Regions from separate parts of the Caldimonas thermodepolymerans genome, predicted to be linked through region 1. Evidence: predicted binding sites of a transcription regulator. Region 1 holds the regulator's gene; the other holds the start of a gene.
The links. Region 1 encodes FNR, which switches genes on or off when oxygen is low (the NO sensors DNR and NnrR bind a similar motif). Its sites were predicted from a motif close to TTGATNNNNATCAA; they were not measured.

Region 1 (3,399 bases):
TGCAGCCGATCCCGGCCGTGGCCGCCCCGCACATCGCGATGCAGTGCGGGCCGCCGGCCAGGCCCATCAGCAACCCGGTGAGGACGAGGCTGGAGGCGGCCATCAGATGATCTTGGAGAAGCGCTCGCGGCTGCGGTCGGCCTGCAGGTAGCGGTCGAACACCATCGCGATGCCACGCACGAAGTACCAGCCGGTCGGGGTCACGCGCAGCCCGTCGGGCTCGATGGTCACCAGCCCCTGCTCGGCCATCTGCTCCATCTGCGCCATCTCGGCAGCGAAGTAGCGCCGGAAGTCGATCAGGTGCGCCACCTCGATGGACTCGAACACCACGTGGCCCTGGCACATCAGCGCCATGATGACGGCGCGGCGCAGCAGGTCGTCGCGCGACAGCGCCAGGCCGCGCACCACCGGGAACTGGCCGTGGCGCAGCGCGTCGTAGTACTCCGGCAGGGTCTTGGCGTTCTGGCTGTAGGTCGGCCCCACCCGGCCGATCGCCGACACGCCCAGGCCCAGCAGGTCGCAGTCCGGCTGCGTGCTGTAGCCCTGGAAGTTGCGGTGCAGCCGGCCCTGCCGCTTGGCCGCGGCCAGCGCGTCCGAGTGCAGCGCGAAGTGGTCCATGCCGATGTAGTCGTAGCCGCGCGCCAGGAAGGTGGCGATGGCGTTGGACAGCATCGCGATCTTGTCACGCGCGGCGGGCAGCTCGGCCGCGTCGATGCGCCGCTGCGGCTTGAAGCGCTGCGGCAGGTGCGCGTAGGCATACAGCGCGATGCGGTCGGGCCGCAGCTCGCCGATCTGCTGCAGGGTGCGCGCGAAGGACTCGGGCGTCTGCCGCGGCAGACCGTAGATCAGGTCGGCGTTGATCGAGTCGAAGCCCAGCTCGCGCGCCGACTGCATCAGCGCCGCGACGCTCTCGTAGGGCTGCACCCGGTGCACCGCCTTCTGCACGTCCGGGTCGAAGTCCTGCACGCCGAAGCTCAGGCGGTTGAAGCCCAGGCTCGCCAGGTGCGCAAGGCGCACGGGCGTGACGGTGCGCGGGTCGACCTCGATGGAGTATTCGCCGCCCGGCACCAGCCGGAACGCGGCGCGCAGCCGCCCCATCAGGCGTTCCAGCTCCGCGTCGCTGAGGAAGGTCGGGCTGCCCCCGCCGAAGTGCAGCTGCGACACCGACTGCCCGGTGCCCAGCACCTGGGTGTGCAGCTCGATCTCGCGCTCCAGCGCGTCCAGGTACTCGGCGGCGCGCTCGTGGTGCTTGGTGATGACCTTGTTGCAGGCGCAGTAGTAGCACACCGATTCGCAGAACGGGACGTGCACGTACAGCGACAGCGGCGCGCGCCGCCCGCCCACCGCCCCCGCCGCGCTGGCGCGCTGCTCCAGGGCCTGGCGGTACTGCTCCGCCGTGAAGGCCTCCACGAAGCGGTCGGCCGTCGGGTAGGAGGTGTAACGCGGGCCGGGCACGTCGAAACGGGCCAGCATCTCTTGCGTCAGCATGGGCACAGCGGTCGGGTCCATGTCGGGCACTGTGCCAGAGCCGGATGGCGCCGACTTGACACACCTCAAGGGGGATGCGGGCGGCCGAAGGAACAATGGCACGACGCTTGAGGGCCATCATGTCGCTCGACGGGAGACCTCCCCGGCCGCCGGCCGCGCGCATGCCCCGAGCCCGACCCTGACCGCGAAGCAAGGTGCGCGTCCGATGATGAAGCTGAACGAACTCAAGGTGGCCTGCTCCAGCTGCAACCTGCGCGAGCTGTGCCTGCCGGTGGGACTGTCCCGGCCGGAACTGGAAAAGCTCGACACGCTGGTGGCCAACCGGCGCTCGGTCAAGCGCGGCGAGGCGCTGTTCCATGCGGGCGACCCGTTCCAGTCGCTGTACGCGGTGCGCACGGGCTTCTTCAAGACCTGCGTCTCGTCCGAGGACGGCCGCGACCAGGTCACCGGCTTCCAGATGGCCGGGGAGCTGCTGGGGCTGGACGCGATCAGCCAGGACCGCCACACCTGCGACGCGGTCGCACTGGAGGACTCGCAGGTCTGCGTGATCCCCTACCACCAGCTGGAAACCCTGTCGCGCGAGTTCAACGACCTGCAGCGGCAGTTCCACAAGATCATGAGCCGCGAGATCGTGCGCGACCACGGCGTGATGCTGCTGCTGGGCAGCATGCGTGCGGAAGAGCGCCTCGCGGCCTTCCTGCTCAACCTGACGCAGCGCCTGCAGGCGCGCGGCTTCTCGCCCTCCGCGCTGGTGCTGCGCATGACGCGCGAGGAGATCGGCAGCTACCTCGGGCTCAAGCTCGAGACCGTCAGCCGCACCTTCTCCAAGTTCCAGGACGAAGGCCTGCTCGAGGTGAAGCAGCGCCACATCCGCATCATCGACCAGGACGGCCTGCGCCGCCTGGTCAACGGCGGCACCTGCTGAAGCGCCCGGGCAGGCCCGGCGCCCTGCCCCGGGGTCCGCGCGCCCCCGCCCCCGGCATGCTCAGCGCGCCGGAGAGCGCGGGCAGACGTCCGGGCGACCGTCCACCGGCAGCGGGCAGCGATTGATCTCGAACGGCGACATCGACAGCATCGTCGTCAGCGCACTGGAGCCCATCGTCACGGCCCAGAACACGAAGAAGCTGAGCGTGTAGACGGCCGACCGGGACAGCTCCAGCGGCGCACCGCCGAAGGTGTGCAAGTCCTCCGGGTCGACCATCGCGAAGACCAGCATCTCCAGCACCCCGGCCGCCAGGAAGGCGGGCCAGGCGATCCACATCCAGCGCTGTTTCATCGTCGTCTCCTCTACGGCTTGCCGCCCGCGGCCCCGTCATCCGGGGCCGGCGTGGCGGCGTGGTTGCGTGCCTGCAGCGCAGGTCGCAGCGCCGCCGCCTCGGCGGCCTCGCGTTGCTGCGCCAGCGTCTTGTTGATCTCGATGCCACGCCGGTAGTAGTCGTCGGCCACCACCGGGTCGGGCCGCGCCACCGCGATCATCACGGTGGCCACGCCGGCCACGACCACGGCGGCCGGGCCGCCGACCACCAGCCACATCATCGGCTCCCGCCACCAGGCCCGGGAGCGGGGTTCGACAGCGGGGGCGGAAGCGATGGTGGTGTTCATGGAAGGACTCCGGAAGGTGCCGTCAGCGCGGCACCAGGAAAGTGGATTTCTCGGTCACGGTGCGCGCCGGCTCGTCGTCGCTCGCCAGCCGCTCGATGTGGAACCAGATCGTGCTGGAGCGCCCCTGCAGCTCGTAGCCGGCCTCGGGCGGCAGCTGCACGCGCACGGCCAGCCAGCGGGCTTCGGCCGGGCCGACCTCGACCTGCGGATCGGATGCCACGGCCAGGCCGGGCAGCCCGTCGACCGACACGCGATAGCGTTGCACCGCTTCCGTGCCGTTCATGACCTGCAGGCGGTAGACGTTCTCGA
Region 2 (3,399 bases), 490 kb from region 1:
CTATTCCCGCCGCGACTTCGTGAAGACCACCGTGGGCGGCAGCTTCGCGGCCGCCGTGCTGCCGGTGGCGGCGCAGACCATCACGACCGACACCGCCGGCCTGACGGCCGGGCAGGTCACGATCCCGGTGGGCGACTTCCGCATGCCGGCCTATCGCGCGCAGCCCGAGGGCAAGGGCAACCTGCCGGTGATCCTGGTGATTTCCGAGATCTTCGGGGTGCACGAGCACATTGCGGACGTCGCACGCCGCTTCGCCAAGCTGGGCTACCTGGCGATCGCCCCGGAGCTGTTCGTGCGCCAGGGCGACGCGAGCGCCTACACGGAGATCTCCAAGCTGCTGTCCGAGCTGATCTCCAAGGTGCCCGACGAGCAGGTGCTGGGCGACCTGGACGCCACCGTGGCCTGGGCCAAGGCCAACGGCGGGGACACCAGCCGCCTGGGCGTGACCGGCTTCTGCTGGGGCGGCCGCATCACCTGGCTGTACGCGGCGCATGCCCCGGTCAAGGTCGGCGTGGCCTGGTACGGCCGCCTGGTGGGCGACAAGACCGCGCTGCAGCCGCGCCACCCGATCGACGTGGCCGGCCAGCTCAACGGCCCGGTGCTGGGGCTGTACGGTGGCCAGGACACCGGCATCCCGCTTGACACGGTTGATAAGATGAAAGCCGCGCTGGCCGCCGGGAACGCCGCGGCCAAGCAGTCCGAGTTCGTGATCTATCCGGACGCACCGCACGCCTTCCATGCCGATTACCGGCCGAGCTACCGCAAGGACGCGGCCGAAGACGGCTGGAAGCGCTGCACGGCCTGGTTCAAGACCCACGGAGTCGCGTGACAGGCTGGTGACGTCGCAGCGCAAGGGGCTGCGCTGTCGGGCCGGAGGGGGGCATCCCGGCCGGCCCTGACATCCCTGCGGGGCCAAAGGGTCGCCCGCGCAGGGCCCGTTCGCGCGGCTCTTTGATCGATTCGACATGACGCTGACTTACATCGTCCTCGCCACCTTCCTGGGAGGACTGGTTTCGGTGCTGATCGCCGCGAGCCTGACGCTGGCCGTGCTCAGCAAGCTGGTGCGCCACCTTGTCAGCCTGTCCACCGGCGTACTGCTCGGCACCGCGCTGCTGCACGTGCTGCCCGAAGCCTTCGAGAGCGCCGCCGGCGCGCACGAGCTGTTCTTCACGCTGCTGGGCGGGCTGCTGTTCTTCTTCCTGCTCGAGAAGGCCGAGCTGTACCGCCACGGCCACCACCACGAAGGCGACGGCGACCACCACCATCACGGCTTCGACCACGACCAGGCGGGCCGCGGCGGCTGGAGCGTGCTGGTGGGCGACAGCATCCACAACTTCTGCGACGGCGTGATCATCGCCGCCGCCTTCCTCGCCGAGCCGCGCCTCGGGGTCGTCACCGCGATGGCGGTGATCGCCCACGAGATCCCGCAGGAGGTGGGTGACTTCATCGTGCTGCTCAACGCCGGGTTCTCGCGCGCGCGGGCCCTGTTCTACAACGCGCTGTCGGGCCTGGCCGCGGTGCTGGGCGGGGTGCTCGGCTACTTCGTCGTCGGGCCCTGGGAAGACCTGTTCCCCTACCTGCTGGTGATTGCGTCGTCGAGCTTCATCTACGTGGCCGTGGCCGACCTGATCCCGCAGCTGCAGCGGCGCCTGTCGCTCAAGGAAACCGCCGCGCAGCTGCTGTGGCTGGGCATCGGCCTGGTGTTCATCACGGTCATCGTCGGCCAGTTCCACCGGCACTGAAGCCGCCGGCCCCGGCCTGCGACCGGTTCAGCGCACCACCAGCACCGGGATGCTGGAGTGCGTGAGCACGCGGTTGGTCTCGCTGCCCAGCAGTAGGGCCTGCACCCCGCGCCGGCCGTGCGAGGCCATCACGATCAGGTCGCAGTTGTTCTGCTTGGCGTAGTCGATGACGGCCTCCCAGACGCTGACCGATTCCACCGTGTGTCCGGTGCAGGTCACCCCGGCCGCGGCGCAGGCCTCGCGCACCTGGGCGACGTTCTTGCTCGCCATGCGCTCCTGGGCATCGAGGAACTCCTGCGGCAGCGTCGGCTGCATCTCCGAGATCGCGCTGTAGGGGTACGGGTCCTTGACGCTGATCGTGAAGATCTCGGCGCCGGTCAGCTTGGCCAGCGAGACCGCCGTGGCGACGGCACGTTGAGTGATGTCCGACCCGTCGGTGGGAACGAGGATGCGCTTGTACATGGAGGCCTCCGTGGTTGGTCCGGGGTACTGCACTGCATCGTGCCCGTATCGAGCGGACCCATGTTGACGCAGGACAAGTGCATGGCGCAAGGCTTGCCCCCTCGGTGCCGGTCCGGAATCGCCCGGCACCGCCGCCCGATGCGTCAGACTGCGGGGGTGTGCCCGGTTCCGGCCTCAGGCCGCGCCGCGTGCGACCGGGCGCGCCGGGTCGGCGCACCATTCGCTCCACGAGCCCGGGTACAGCGACGAGCCCGTCAGGCCGGCAGCCTCCATCGCCAGCAGGTTGTGGCAGGCGGTCACGCCGGAGCCGCACTGGTGCACCACCTCGGCCGGGGGCTGCCCGCCCAGCAGGGACTCGAACTCCTGGCGCAGCTGCGCCGCCGGCTTGAAGCGGCCATCCGGGCCCAGGTTGAGCTGGAAGAAGCGGTTGAGCGCGCCCGGGATGTGCCCCGCCACCGGATCGAGGGGCTCGACGTCGCCGCGGTAGCGCTCGGGTGCGCGCGCATCGACCAGGCGCAGCGCGGGCGAGCCCAGGCGCGCGAGCAGGGCGTCGGCGTCCACCCCGGACACCAGCGGCTCGCGCAGCGGGTAGGGCGTCGCGGTGGCCAGCGGCGCGGTGGGCGTGGCACTCACGCGGCCGCCGGCGTCCTGCCAGGCCGCCAGCCCGCCGTCGAGCACCGAGACGGCCTCGTGCCCGAGCCACTTGAGCATCCACCACGCGCGCGCCGCGTAGGGCGAGCCCTGGCGGTCGTAGACCACCACGTGGGTGTCCGGCGTCACGCCCAGGCGCGCGGCAGTGGCCGCGAAGGCCTCTCGCGCAGGCAACGGGTGGCGGCCGTTGCGCCCGGTTTTCGGCGCCGACAGGTCGCGTTCCAGGTGCGCGTAGTGCGCGGCCGGGATGTGCCCGCTGCGCCAGGCGGCTTCGCCGGCCTCGGGGTCGGTGAGGTCGAAGCTGGCATCCCAGACCACGGGCGGGCGGGCGGAGGACAGGCGCAGCTGCAGGTCTTCGGCGGAAATCAGCACGGGCGTGTTCATGTGTCGGTCGTGGTCGAGGCGGACGTTGAAGGGGCGGCCCGGGTGCGCAGGAAGGTGGCGGCCACGCCGGCCAGCACGATCAGCACCATGCCGAGCAGCGCCATCCAGGTCACCGGGTCGTCGAACAGGAACGCACCATACAGGAACGAGTAGACGATGC

Region 2: IS481_RS12980 (universal stress protein) is a predicted target of FNR. The motif match lies at 2,268-2,281, and genes of this name have one in related genera.

Annotation. Positions count from the first base shown of each region.
Region 1 covers NZ_CP064338.1:2,257,123-2,260,521, forward strand. Annotated here, with positions in the region: gene IS481_RS10570 (sulfite exporter TauE/SafE family protein) at 1-103, opposite strand, end outside; gene hemN (oxygen-independent coproporphyrinogen III oxidase) at 103-1,488, opposite strand; gene fnr (fumarate/nitrate reduction transcriptional regulator Fnr) at 1,694-2,413, shown strand; gene IS481_RS10585 (hypothetical protein) at 2,474-2,764, opposite strand; gene IS481_RS10590 (FixH family protein) at 2,776-3,090, opposite strand; gene ccoG (cytochrome c oxidase accessory protein CcoG) at 3,113-3,399, opposite strand, start outside.
Region 2 covers NZ_CP064338.1:2,749,938-2,753,336, reverse strand. Annotated here, with positions in the region: gene IS481_RS12990 (dienelactone hydrolase family protein) at 1-829, shown strand, start outside; gene IS481_RS12985 (ZIP family metal transporter) at 966-1,742, shown strand; gene IS481_RS12980 (universal stress protein) at 1,770-2,204, opposite strand; gene IS481_RS12975 (sulfurtransferase) at 2,379-3,239, opposite strand; gene IS481_RS12970 (DMT family transporter) at 3,236-3,399, opposite strand, start outside.